3 regions of the Streptomyces cinnamoneus genome follow, and region 1 is predicted to be linked to each of the others. Evidence: riboswitches for the same ligand, from Rfam matches in the RefSeq annotation. Region 1 holds a riboswitch; each other region holds the start of a gene.

The links. Region 1 has a riboswitch for cobalamin ahead of nicT (Nickel transporter NicT). Riboswitches for the same ligand answer to the same signal wherever they lie in the genome.
Region 2: another riboswitch for cobalamin. It lies ahead of CYQ11_RS06885 (cobalamin biosynthesis protein); the one in region 1 lies ahead of nicT (Nickel transporter NicT).
Region 3: another riboswitch for cobalamin. It lies ahead of CYQ11_RS21195 (ribonucleoside-diphosphate reductase subunit alpha); the one in region 1 lies ahead of nicT (Nickel transporter NicT).

The regions. Positions count from the first base shown of each region.
Region 1 is NZ_PKFQ01000001.1:6,149,302-6,153,635, forward strand. Features, by position in the region: gene CYQ11_RS26990 (YIP1 family protein) at 81-671, opposite strand; gene CYQ11_RS26995 (APC family permease) at 769-2,193, opposite strand; cobalamin riboswitch at 2,502-2,718, shown strand; gene nicT (Nickel transporter NicT) at 2,750-3,862, shown strand; gene CYQ11_RS27005 (hypothetical protein) at 3,875-4,069, opposite strand; gene CYQ11_RS27010 (sensor histidine kinase) at 4,164-4,334, opposite strand, start outside.
Region 2 is NZ_PKFQ01000001.1:1,673,997-1,678,330, reverse strand. Features, by position in the region: gene CYQ11_RS06890 (cobyric acid synthase) at 1-440, opposite strand, end outside; gene CYQ11_RS06885 (cobalamin biosynthesis protein) at 437-1,408, opposite strand; cobalamin riboswitch at 1,466-1,585, opposite strand; gene CYQ11_RS06880 (hypothetical protein) at 1,795-2,037, opposite strand; gene CYQ11_RS06875 (inorganic phosphate transporter) at 2,063-3,316, opposite strand; gene CYQ11_RS06870 (class II aldolase/adducin family protein) at 3,428-4,144, shown strand; gene CYQ11_RS06865 (alpha/beta hydrolase) at 4,222-4,334, shown strand, end outside.
Region 3 is NZ_PKFQ01000001.1:4,705,268-4,709,601, reverse strand. Features, by position in the region: gene CYQ11_RS21205 (DUF3311 domain-containing protein) at 94-363, shown strand; gene mctP (monocarboxylate uptake permease MctP) at 360-1,991, shown strand; cobalamin riboswitch at 2,362-2,492, shown strand; gene CYQ11_RS21195 (ribonucleoside-diphosphate reductase subunit alpha) at 2,664-4,334, shown strand, end outside.

The sequences.
Region 1 (4,334 bases):
CGAGCCCGCCCGGTGTGCATCCCCCGTCGCACCGGGCGGGCCTTTCGTCGTCCGGCGTCCGACTGCCGGCTCCGGACCGCTCAGGCACTGCCCGGCGGGAACTTGAGCAGGACCACCGCCGCGAGCATCTGGATGCTCACCGACGCGGCGGCCTTGTGGGTCGGCAGGTGGTGCTGGCCGCGTATCAGCAGCGTGGCCAGGGCGCAGCCGAAGGCCGCCGTCACCGAAGCGGCCGCGCGCACCGGGGCCGAGCCGGCGGACAGCCAGGTGTCCAGGGCGAGCCGCGGCAGGTCGCTCGCCCAGAACAGCACGACGAACAGGCTCGCCGTCGGGGCGAACCTGCCGTTGCCGCCGAGACGGCGCGCGATCGCGTGGGTGACGGCGCCCAGCAGCAGGCTGGCGAGCAGCATCACCACGGACCCGATCGCCATGGCCTCCAGCGCCAGCACGGGACTGACGTCCCACTGCCCCCAGAAGGAGTCCTTGGCCAGCGTGCCGAGCGCTCCGCACAGCAGCGACAGGAAGGCCGCCGCCCCCCAGACGCTCCGGTCCCGCGCCTCGTCGAGCACTTCGACCGGGCGGTACCAGAGCCCGAATATCAGGCGGTGCCAGTGCAGCTTGCGCGGCTTGGCGGCGGGCGTGGGCGGGGGAGGCGCGGTGGTCACGGGCATGGGTGCCGTTTTATCACCGTTCGGCCGGACCACCCGAGTCCGGGCCGCCCGCCCCCGCTGCCGGACGCCCCGTCAGACGACCGGCCGCGCCGCCGCGTCAGGCGGGTGCCGGTTTCCGCTCCCCGGGGTCCGCGCCGGCGTCGGGATCGGCCGTACCGGGGCCCGCCGCACCGGCCTGGAGGTACTCCTCGCTGATCTCCCGCGGCCCGAACGGCCACACCTTCTCGTACGCCGCCCACAGCACGAACGCCACGCACCCCGCGCCCACCCAGGCCAGCGACCACTCGATGGGGTGCCGGCCCGGCGAGTTCTCGTCCGCGTAGCCGTAGATGACCAGCCAGCCCACCAGCGCCACCAGGCTCGGTAGCGGGTAGAGCCACATGCGGTACGGCCGCCGCAGCCCCGGCTGCCGGCGGCGCAGCACGGTCACGGCCGCGATCTGGGCCAGCGCCTGGACGAGGACCATCACGGAGGTCAGCAGCTGGATCAGCGTGGCCAGCTCGGTGTGACGGCCGATCAGGAAGCCGACGGAGCCGATGACCCCCAGGGTGACCAGCGGCAGCACCGGGAAGCGGTGCTTGGGGTGCAGGACGCCGAACGGCCGGAAGAAGACCTTCTCGCGGGCGGCGTCGTAGGGCACGCGCGAGCCGCCGAGCAGCCCGGTGAAGAGCGAGGCGAAGGCGGTGAGGAGGATCAGGACGGTGACGGCGTCCGCGGCCCCCTTGCCCCACGTCTTCTCCAGCACGGCGGAGGCCACGGACGTGGCGGCCGTCGAGTCCTGGTCGAGCATCTCCTGCCAGTCGACGACGCCGAGGGTGCCGATCTGGAGCAGCAGGTAGATGCCCATGATGCCGAGGATCGAGAAGACGATGGCCCGCGGCAGGGTGCGTCCCGGGTCCTTGATCTCGGCACCCATGTAGGCGGCGGTGTTGTAGCCGCCGTAGTCGTAGATGCCGATGGTCAGGCCCGCCGCGAAGCCGATCCAGAAGTGATTGCTCGTCAGCTCGAAGGCGTGGGAGGGGTAGGTGAAGGCGCGGTCGGGGTTGAAGTGGGTGAAGGCGGCGACGATGACGAGCAGGACGGCGGTGATCATCACGCCCCACAGCACGGCGGTGATGCGGGCGATGTTCTCCACCCGGCGCCACAGCAGCGCCACGACCACCGCGATGAGCGCGAGGCCCGTCACGTCGCCCTGCGTCCGCGTCATGTCCGGCCACAGGTAGGCGAGGTACTGGACGAAGCCGATCACGCCGGTCGCCATCGCCAGCGGGATGAAGAGCATCGCCGTCCAGACGAACAGGAACGGCATCAGCTTGCCGGTGCGGTACTGGAATGCCTGCCGCAGGTAGACGTAACTGCCGCCCGCGCCCGGCAGCGAGGCCCCCAGCTCCGCCCACACCAGCCCGTCGGCCAGCGCGAGCAGCGCCCCCGCCACGAAGCCCAGGACGGCCTGCGGCCCGCCGAAGGCGGCCACCATCAGCGGGATGGTGACGAAGGGTCCGATGCCGCACATCTGGCTCATGTTGATGGCGGTGGCCTGGAACAGGCCGATGCGGCGCACGAACGTCACGTCCCGCTCCGGCCCGGCCGGGTCCGCGGGCGGGTGCTCTCTGTCCGGCGTGTCTGCCATGGCGGTCAGCCCCTCTCGTCGTCCCTGCACTCGTAGCACCGGCCGGCCGGCCGCGTCCATCACCCGGCGGGTGTCGTCCGTGCCCGACCCGGGGCCGCACGGCCTGCGGGGGCCGTGCGGACGTCCGGCGAGGGGCCGCCGGGGCTTGCTGCAAGGAAGTGGCACTTGCCACTTCTTTGTTCCCGTGGCCGGTCAGAGCGCTAAGGTGGCCCGGCCGTGGTGCTCGGGAAGACCGGTGCGGACCCTCGTGGTCCGAGTCCGGAGCGGCCCTCGCCACTGTGATCGGGGAGTTCTCGTCCCACCCGGGCGCCGCGTGCGGCGCCCGGAGCCACTGGCAGCACCCAGCTGCTGGGAAGGCGGGACGGGCGCGCTGTACGACCCGTAAGCCAGGAGACCGGCCACGGCATCTCACGAGAAGATCCACGAGGTGCTGGAGCGTGACCCGCAGATGACCCTGCCCACCAAGACCCCCGCCGCGGCCGCGCCCGAAGGCCTGCCCGCCTTCCGCTGGCGCCGCCAGGACACCGTGCGCACCGCCGGCCTCCTGGCCGTCATAGCCGCCCTGCACGTCGTCGCCTTCGGCGTGCTCTTCCTGCTGGTCGTCCCGAACCACTACACCGTGGACTCCAAGGTCTTCGGCGTCGGCCTCGGCGTCACGGCCTACACCCTCGGCATGCGGCACGCCTTCGACGCCGACCACATCGCCGCCATCGACAACACCACCCGCAAGCTGATGGCCGACGGCAAGCGTCCCGTCTCGGTCGGCTTCTGGTTCGCGCTCGGCCACTCCAGCGTGGTCGTCGTCATGGCGGCCCTGGTGGCCGGGGGCACCCACATGGCAGGGGTGCTGATGGACGAGGGGTCCGCCACCCACCAGACGCTCGGAGTGGTCGGCACGACCGTCTCCGGCGGCTTCCTCTACCTCATCGCCGCCCTCAACCTCGTCGCCCTCGCCGGCATCCTGCGCGTCTTCCGCGCCATGCGTGAGGGCCGCTACGACGAGGCCGAGCTGGAGGAGCACCTCGACTCGCGGGGCTTCATGAACCGCCTCCTGGGCCGCTTCACCCGCTCCGTCTCCCGCCCCGGCCAGATGTATCCGCTGGGCTTCCTCTTCGGCCTCGGCTTCGACACCGCCACCGAGGTCACCCTGATGGTGATGGCGGGCAGCGGCGCGGCCGCCGGCCTGCCCTGGTACGCGATCCTTTGCCTGCCGCTGCTGTTCGCCGCCGGCATGAGCCTGTTCGACACGCTCGACGGGACGTTCATGAACTTCGCCTACCAGTGGGCGTTCTCCAACCCCGTCCGCAAGGTCTACTACAACCTCACCATCACCGGTCTGTCCATCGCCGTGGCCTTCCTCATCGGCACGATCGAGCTGGTCGGCGTCCTGCACGAGAAGCTCGGACTCCACGACCCGGTGAGCGGCTGGATCGCCGCGCTCGACCTCGACAACGTCGGCTTCGTCATCGTCGGGCTGTTCGTCGTGGTGTGGGCGGCGGCGCTCGCCTACTGGCGGCTGGGGAAGGTCGAGCAGCGCTGGGCGGCGCGCACCTCCCGCTGAGCCCGCCCGGGGTCAGGGGTGCTCGCACCTGCGGTGCGCGCACTCCTTGCGCACGCTGATGACGGGCGGGCTGTTCCCGGCGGGCTCCTCGGTCACCACCACCAGGGCGGGCCCGCCGCAGGACAGGCACACCCGCGACGAGGGCTCGCGCTCCCGGTCGATCGTCGCGGCGATCCTGCGCAGCGGGTCGGCGTCGGTGTCGGACATGGCCCATCCCGTTCCCTCGGCGGTGCTCGCTCTGCCGGAGCGTGGACGCATCGTCGCGCACGGGCCCTGATCACGTCAGCGCCTTGACGACCGGTCACCCGTCCGGGAGCGCCGCCCCTCCGGTGCCCGCGGGCAGCGTGATCTCGAAGCGGCAGCCACCGGGCACGTTGCGCACCGTCGTGCTGCCGGCGTGGGCCCCGACGATGCCGCGGACGATGGCTAGGCCCAGACCCGCGCCCGGCGGGGTCCGGGCCTGCGAACCGCG
Region 2 (4,334 bases), 4.5 Mb from region 1:
AGGTTGATCTCGGCCGGGCTGCCCGCGCCCTCGCAGATCACCGCGTCGTGCGTCCGCCGCAGCTCCTCAAGGCACGCGGTCACCGTCCCGAACAGCTGCTCCTGGCGCCCCGCGTGGTAGCCGCGCGCGCTGAGCTCGCCCACCGGCTTGCCCATCAGCACGACCTGGCTGCTCCGGTCCCCGCCGGGTTTGAGCAGCACCGGGTTCATCAGCGCGCTCGGCTCGACGCGCGCGGCGGCGGCCTGCATCGCCTGGGCACGCCCTATCTCCGCGCCCTCGCGCGTCACGTACGAGTTGAGCGACATGTTCTGCGCCTTGAACGGCGCGACCTTGACGCCCCTGCGGACCAGCCAGCGGCAGATGCCGGCGGTCACCACGCTCTTGCCCGCGTCCGAGGTGGTCCCCGCCACCAGCAGGCCCCCGCCCCTTGGAGCTGTCACCGGTTCCTCCTCCTCGCGGCCGACGCCGCGGCGCTCTTCACAAGGCTGCCCAGCGCACGGCCGCCGATGGCGGTGCCCACGGCCAGCAGCGACACCCGGCGCGAGAGCCGCACCGCGCGCTCGATGTCGGCCACCCGGACCGGACGCAGCTCCGCGCCCAGCACGGGCCGGTGCTCGACGCGCCCGGCGTAGGCGAGCGTGCCGCCGAGCCGCACGCCCAGGGCGCCGGCGAAGGCGGCCTCGACCGGGCCGGCGTTGGGACTGGGGTGGCGGGAGGCGTCACGGCGGGCCACCCGCCAGGCACCGCGCGGGTCGGGGCCCGCGAGCACGGTGAGGGCGGCGGTGAGCCGGGCACCGGGCCAGCCCACGACGTCGTCGAGCCGGGCGGACGCCCAGCCGAAGCGGCGGTGGCGGGGCGACTTGTGACCCACCATCGCGTCCAGCGTGTTCACCGCCCGGAAGCCCGCCAGCCCCGGCACCCCGCCCAGCGCGCCCCAGAACAGGGCGCCCACGACGGCGTCGGAGGTGTTCTCGGCGACGGACTCCACGACGGCCCGGGCGATCTGCTGCCCGTCCAGGGCCTGCGGGTCGCGCCCGCACAGGTGCGGCAGCCGCTCCCGGGCGACCTCGATGTCGCCCGCGGCGAGCGCACCGCCGATGGCCCGCGCCTCCCGGCCCAGCGACGTCCCGCCCAGCACGGCCCAGGTGGCGGCGGCGGTCAGGGCGACGCCGGGGGCGCGGCGGCCGCGTACGGCGCGGGCCAGCAGTCCGGCGCCGGCCACGGCGCCGCCCGCGCAGACGAGGGTGTGCAGGGCGCCGTGGCCGCGGTGGTCGCGCCACAGGCGCTGTTCGACGGCGTGCGCGGCGCGCCCGAAGGCGGCCACCGGGTGGCCGCGGCGGGGGTCGCCGAAGACGAGGTCGGCGAGATAGCCGAGGGCGGTGCCGCAGGCGAAACCGCAGAAGGGCATGGCCGGCTTGTGTCCTCACTCAGGGTCCGCGCCCTGGCTCGACGTGACGGCGACCAGAGTCTCCTGGCTCCCGGATCCACGCCGCCCCCGGCCTTCCGGCTCACGCCGTGGCCATCGCTTGGGGGTGCGCTCCCCGGTGACAGTGGCGGGACCGCGCCGGACTCGCACCGGCTTCCTCTGCTGTCGCCGTTTTGGCTCCGGAAGTCCACCACGGCCCGGGAACGGGCGTCAACTCACCCTGACCTGCGATGAGGCGGCCGTGGGGCAGTGGGGCCGGTGGGTCCACCGCCCCGTGACCGGGCTCCGGCCACGGGGCGCGCGGAAACGACGAAGCGCCGGCCCGGCGGCTGCCGGACCGGCGCTTCACGCGCGGGGCTGTCCCCGCGTCAGGCGACGATGAGGTAGATGCCGTAGCCCACGGCGGCCGCGCACAGGGCGTAGCAGGCGTACGCGCCGGTGCGCACGAGCGCGGCCGGGCCGGCGACCGCGGCGACGGTGCCGTCCGGCTGCTCCTGGGGCTTGCGGGGGGACGTACCGATGATGCCGAGGGTGAAGACGCCCACGAGACCGACGGTGACCACGAGGCTGACGCCGAAGACCTGGCCGAGGGCTTCCCAGTTGATGTGCATGCGGGGTTCCTTGGTTTCCGGTTCCTCAGCTCGTCGCCGTCGCGGCGGCGGGAGCTGCGGTCTGGGCCGCGGGGGCGGCCGGGACGGCGGACAGGGGGCCGGCCGGCGGCGGGGCGACGGCCTGGAGGGCGGCGGTGACGACACCGGCCGGCTCGGCGGGCAGGCCCTGCGGCACGTTGAGGTCGTTGACCGTGTCGTGGGAGACCGGCTTGCGGCGGGAGGCCGCCCAGATCGCGCCGGACACGGCCAGGCCGAGGACGGCGACCGCGGCCACGCCCCAGTCGCCCTGGTCGGCGAGGAGGGCCGCGCCACCGGCGACCAGGCCCGCGGCGGGCAGGGTCAGGACCCAGGCGGCGACCATGCGGCCGGCGGTCGACCAGCGCACCACGCCGCCCTTGCGGCCGAGGCCGGCGCCCATGATCGAGCCGGAGCAGACCTGGGTGGTGGAGAGCGCGAAGCCGATGTGCGAGGAGGCGAGGATCACCGTGGCGGCACCGGTCTGGGCGGCGAAGCCCTGGGCCGGCCTGATGTCGGTGAGGCCCTTGCCGAGCGTCTGGATGATGCGCCAGCCGCCCAGGTACGTGCCGAGCGCGATGGCCAGGCCCGCGGAGACGATGACCCACAGGGGCGGGTCGGAGTGCGGGGCCACGACGCCGCCGGCGACCAGCGCGAGGGTGATCACGCCCATGGTCTTCTGGGCGTCGTTGGTGCCGTGGGCGAGGGAGACCAGGGCGGCCGAGGCGATCTGGCCGGCGCGGTAGCCCTTGGCGGTCTCCTGCTCGTCCCGCCCCTTGGTCAGGCGGTACGTCAGGCGCGTGGCGGCCGTCGCGGCGAGGCCGGCCACGAGGGGCGCGGCGACGGCCGGGATGAGGACCTTCATCACGATCTTGTCGGCGTTGACCGCGTCGAAGCCGACGGAGACGATCGTCGCGCCGATCAGACCACCGAAGAGGGCGTGGGAGGAACTGGAGGGCAGGCCCACCAGCCACGTCACCAGGTTCCAGACGATGGCGCCGACGAGCCCGGCGAAGATCACCTCTGGTCGGATGCCGGCACTCTCGTCGATGATGCCGCCGGAGATCGTCTTGGCGACCTCCACCGAGAGGAACGCGCCGACGAGGTTGAGAACCGCCGACATCGCCACCGCGGCCTTGGGCTTGAGCGCCCCGGTGGAGATGGTGGTGGCCATGGCGTTGGCCGTGTCGTGGAAGCCGTTCGTAAAGTCGAACACCAAGGCCGTGACGATCACGATCCCGATGAGAAGCGTGATGTTTTCCATTCACCCAGGCAATCAGTTCGATGGTCAGTACGCGGCGACCGTAGGGACCCTGGGTGAACGGAAGGTGAACGGGGTCGGGGTGCGGCGGACACCGACCGGAGGGGCAAGCCGATGAGGGTTCCAGAAGAGGACGCGAGGACCGCGCGCGGCCGCACCGGGGCGGGCGGGCCCATACCCCCCGGCATCCCCGCCGACCTGGGCGGCGCCTGGGCCGAGCTGGTCGCCAGCGCCCGCCGCACGACTGCCGAAGGACTCGTCGTCGGCACCTCGGGCAACGTCTCCGCCCGGGTGGGGGATGTGGTGCTCGTCACGCCCAGCGGCGTGCCCTACGACCGCCTCGGGCCCGGCGACGCGGTCGGCGTCGACCTCGACGGCCGCCAGGTCCTCGGCGAGCTGGTGCCCACCAGCGAGCTGCCCATGCACCTCGCCGTCTACCGCTCCACCGACGCCGCCGCGATCGTGCACACCCACGCCGTCCACGCCACGGCCGTGTCCACCCTGGTCGACGAGGTGCCGCTGATCCACTACATGGCCGCCGCCCTGGGCGGGCCGGTCCGCGTCGCCCCCTACGCCCTCTACGGCTCCGAGGAGCTGGCCGCGCACATGCTGGCGGCCCTCGACGGCCGCACCGGCTGCCTGCTGCGCAACCACGGCACCCTCACCTACGGCACCACCCTGGACCAGGCCTACGACCGCACCGCCCAGCTGGAGTGGATGTGCCGGGTCTGGCTCGCCGCGTCCGCCGTCCCCGGCCGCACCCCAACCCTCCTCACCCCCCAGCGGCTCGCCGAGGTGACCGAGAAGTACCGCGGCTACGGACAGCGCTGACCCCCGCCCCCGCCCCGGGCGGCACCCGTCCGCCGCCCGGTGGACGCCGCCCCCGCCCGGGGCCCAGACTGGAGGGGATGGGACTGCGCGGAGCGACGGCCACGGCGGCCGCCACCCTGATCGGTGCCGGCGCGGTCGCGGTGGCGGCCGGACGGTACGCCGGCGACGCCGCCCTCAAACCCGCCCCCGG
Region 3 (4,334 bases), 1.4 Mb from region 1:
ACCGATATGCGGATAGGGGGTGACGTCCGGAGGCTCCCTCCCCTAGATTTCCTGCGCATTACGCAAGTGATCGCGCAGGGACGGAGTCACCGCATGTCGGAACCACCCGAGCAACCACCCGCGGACGGCCGCAAACCGGTCGTGCCCGTTCCGCTGTTCGTCGCGGGCGTATGCCTCGCGATCCCCTTCGTGGCGATGCTGTGGGTCGGCTCCTATGCCCGGGTCACCCCGTCCTTTATAGGAATCCCCTTCTTCTACTGGTACCAGATGCTGTGGGTCGTCATATCGACCCTGCTCACGGTCATCGCCTACGTGCTCGTACGACGTCATGAGCGGACGCGCGGAAGGGGTGCGGGCCGATGAAGGACGGCGTCAACGGCGTGGCACTCGCCGTGTTCATCTTCTTCTTCCTCGCGGTCACCGTCATGGGCTTCATGGCCGCGAAATGGCGGCGGGCCGAGAACGCGGAAAACCTCGACGAATGGGGCCTCGGCGGCCGTTCGTTCGGTACCTGGGTCACCTGGTTCCTGCTGGGCGGCGACCTCTATACCGCGTATACGTTCGTAGCCGTACCGGCCGCCATTTACGCGGGCGGCGCGGCCGGGTTCTTCGCGGTGCCGTACACGATCCTGTGCTATCCGCTGGTCTTCACCTTCCTCCCCCGCCTGTGGTCGGTCGCCCACCGGCACGGATACGTCACCTCCTCGGACTTCGTCCGGGGCCGGTTCGGCTCGAAGGGCCTCTCGCTCGCCCTGGCCCTGACCGGCATCCTCGCGACGATGCCGTACATCGCGCTGCAACTGGTGGGCATCCAGGCGGTGCTCGACGTCATGGGCGTCGGCGGCGGGGCGGACGCGAACTGGTTCGTCAAGGACCTTCCCCTGCTCATCGCCTTCGGCGTGCTCGCGGCGTACACCTACTCGTCCGGCCTGCGCGCACCGGCGCTGATCGCGTTCGTCAAGGACGCCCTGATCTACATCGTCATCGTGGTGGCGATCATCTACATCCCCATCAAACTGGGCGGATTCGACGACATCTTCGCGAAGGCGGGCGAGGCCTTCTCCGCAAAGAACCCGGCCACCGGCAAGCCGCGCGGCTCCCTCGTCCCCGGACCCGACGCCCAGTGGGCGTACGCCACGCTGGCCATGGGCTCCGCGATGGCCCTCTTCCTCTACCCCCACTCGGTGACGGCCGTCCTCTCCAGCAGGAGCCGCAACGTCATCCGCCGCAACACCACCATCCTCCCCCTCTACTCGCTCATGCTGGGCCTGCTGGCGATGCTGGGCTTCATGGCCATCGCGGCCGGGGTGAAGGTGAAGAACGGCCAGCTGGCGATCCCCCAGCTGTTCGAGGACATGTTCCCCGACTGGTTCACCGGCGTGGCCTTCGCGGCGATAGGCATCGGCGCGCTCGTCCCGGCGGCGATCATGTCGATCGCGGCGGCGAACCTCTTCACCCGCAACATCTACAAGGACTTCCTCAAGCCGGACGCGACGCCGGCGCACGAGGCGAAGGTGTCCAAGCTGGCCTCCCTGCTGGTGAAGGTGGGCGCGCTGGTCTTCGTCCTCACGATGGACAAAACAGTGGCCATCAATTTCCAGCTGCTGGGTGGCATCTGGATCCTCCAGACCGTCCCGGCCCTGGTGGGCGGGCTCTTCACGCGCTGGTTCCACCGCTGGGCGCTGCTGGCGGGCTGGGCGGCCGGCATGGCGTACGGGACCTGGCGGGCGTACGACACGCCGAGCGCGACCCAGGACCACTTCGGCAACACGAACCTGATCCCGCTGATCGGTGAGAAGGGATACATCGGTCTGACCGCCTTCGTCCTGAACGTCCTCGTGGTCGTCGTCCTCACCTTCGTCCTGAAGGCGGTGGGCGCCCCGGACGGCGTGGACCAGACGAAGCCGTCGGACTACACCGCCGACGCGGGCGACCCGGGCGTGGAGCGGGAGCTGCCCCCGGCGACGGCGGGGGTGCCGGGAGGCCACTGAGGCTTCCGCCTCCTCCACCCGAGCAGCCGCGGCCGACCGCGCCGCCCGGACCGGTTCCACCGGCCGGGCGGCGCGGTCGTTCGTCGTTCCCCCCACCCCCGCGCCGGGCCCGACGGGCGCCGACCGGGGCAACCTCCCCGGCACCCGGCCGGGGCCGGCCGAAGCACCCCCCGAAGGCCCCCAGCCACCCCTCTGGCGCCCTCGCCGCACCCTTCCCGTCACCCGGCACACCGGGGCCCCCGCGCGTCCTCCCACGCCCCGTGACGGCTCTCCCGGAACACCCCAACACCCCACCCCGCTACCACATTCCGCAACCACTTCATGACGGCCCGACACAACATGTGGGGGTGCCTCCGAGGCCCAGCACTAGATGTATGCTCGTGCTCGCTGTCGTCGCAGGGGAATCCGGTGGAAATCCGGAACTGTCCCGCAACGGTGTATGTGTGCGCATATACCAGGCGCACCTGAAGTCCGAGGACCTGCCGCCAGCGCGCCCACCACCGAGCCTGCCCTTGGCTCGGCTATGGGCGTTGAATTCGTCCGGGCCTCGAGGGGTGGGCCGGCGGACGCCTACGAGCCACGCCCTGGCACACGCCAGCGATGCGTGCCCGTAGGCGACCGTCGTGCGCTCCCAGACGCGGCCCACCCAGCCGAGCGAGGGAGAGCCCCACCGTGACCATCGCGCCCGCGGATCTAGAGTCAGGTCCCGTCTCAGCGAACGCGGAAGCGACCGGCGGCCCCGGGACCGCGCTGCTGCGGACCCTGACCGATCTCACCGCCGACCTTCCGGCCACCGACCCGGGCAAGGTCGCCGCCGCCGCGCTGCGCGGCCGGCACCCCGGTTCGGACGAGGCCGAGCTGCGGTCCCTCGCGACCGAGGCCGCGGCCGGGCTGATCGCCGAGGAGCCCGAGTACTCCCGGCTCGCCGCGCGGCTGCTCACCCGGGCCATCGCCGACGAGGCGGCCGGCCAGGGCGCGACCTCCTTCTCCGCCTCCGTCGAGGTCGGGCACCGCGAGGGCCTGATCGCCGACGAGACGGCCGCCTTCGTGCGGACGCACGCCGCCCGGCTGGACGCCCTCGTGGACGCCGCCCTCGCCGACGGCGCCGACGACCGCTTCGGCTACTTCGGCCTGCGCACCCTGCACAGCCGCTACCTGCTGCGCCACCCCATCCACCGCGACGTGATCGAGACCCCGCAGCACTTCCTGCTGCGCGTGGCCTGCGGTCTGGCCGAGAACCACTCGGAGCAGGCCCTGGACGACGTCGCGGAGCTGTACCGGCTGACCAGCACGCTGTCGTACCTGCCCTCCTCCCCCACGCTCTTCAACTCCGGCACCCGCCACCCGCAGATGTCGTCCTGCTACCTGCTGGACTCGCCGCTGGACGAGCTGGACTCGATCTACGACCGCTACCACCAGGTGGCGCGGCTGTCGAAGCACGCGGGCGGCATCGGCCTGTCCTACTCCCGCATCCGCTCCCGCGGCTCGCTCATCCGCGGCACCAACGGCCACTCCAACGGCATCGTGCCGTTCCTGCGGACGCTCGACGCCTCCGTCGCGGCCGTCAACCAGGGCGGCCGCCGCAAGGGCGCGGCCTGCGTCTACCTGGAGACCTGGCACGCGGACATCGAGGAGTTCCTGGAGCTCCGCGACAACACCGGTGAGGAGGCCCGCCGCACCCACAACCTCAACATCGCGCACTGGATCCCGGACGAGTTCATGCGCCGCGTCGAGGCGGACGCGGACTGGTCGCTGTTCTCCCCCGCGGACACCCCGGACCTGGTCGACCTCTACGGCGACGAGTTCGACGCCGCGTACCGCGCCTACGAGGCCGCGGGCAAGGCCGTCAAGCAGATCCCGGCCCGGGTGCTCTACGCCCGCATGATGCGCACCCTCGCGCAGACCGGCAACGGCTGGATGACGTTCAAGGACGCCGCCAACCGCACCGCCAACCAGACGGCCGAGAAGGGCAAGGTCGTCCACTCCTCGAACCTCTGCACCGAGATCCTCGAGGTCACCGACGACGGCGAGACCGCCGTCTGCAACCTCGGCTCGGTCAACCTCGCCGCCCACTTGGGCACCGACGGCGAGATGGACTGGGAGAAGCTCGACCGCACGGTCCGCACGGCCGTCACGTTCCTCGACCGCGTCGTGGACATCAACTTCTACCCGACCGAGCAGGCCGGCAACTCCAACAGCCGCTGGCGCCCGGTGGGCCTGGGCCTGATGGGTCTGCAGGACGTCTTCTTCCGCCTGCGCCTGCCCTTCGACTCCGCCGAGGCGAAGGAGCTGTCGACCCGGATCTCCGAGCGGATCATGCTCGCGGCGTACGAGGCGTCCGCC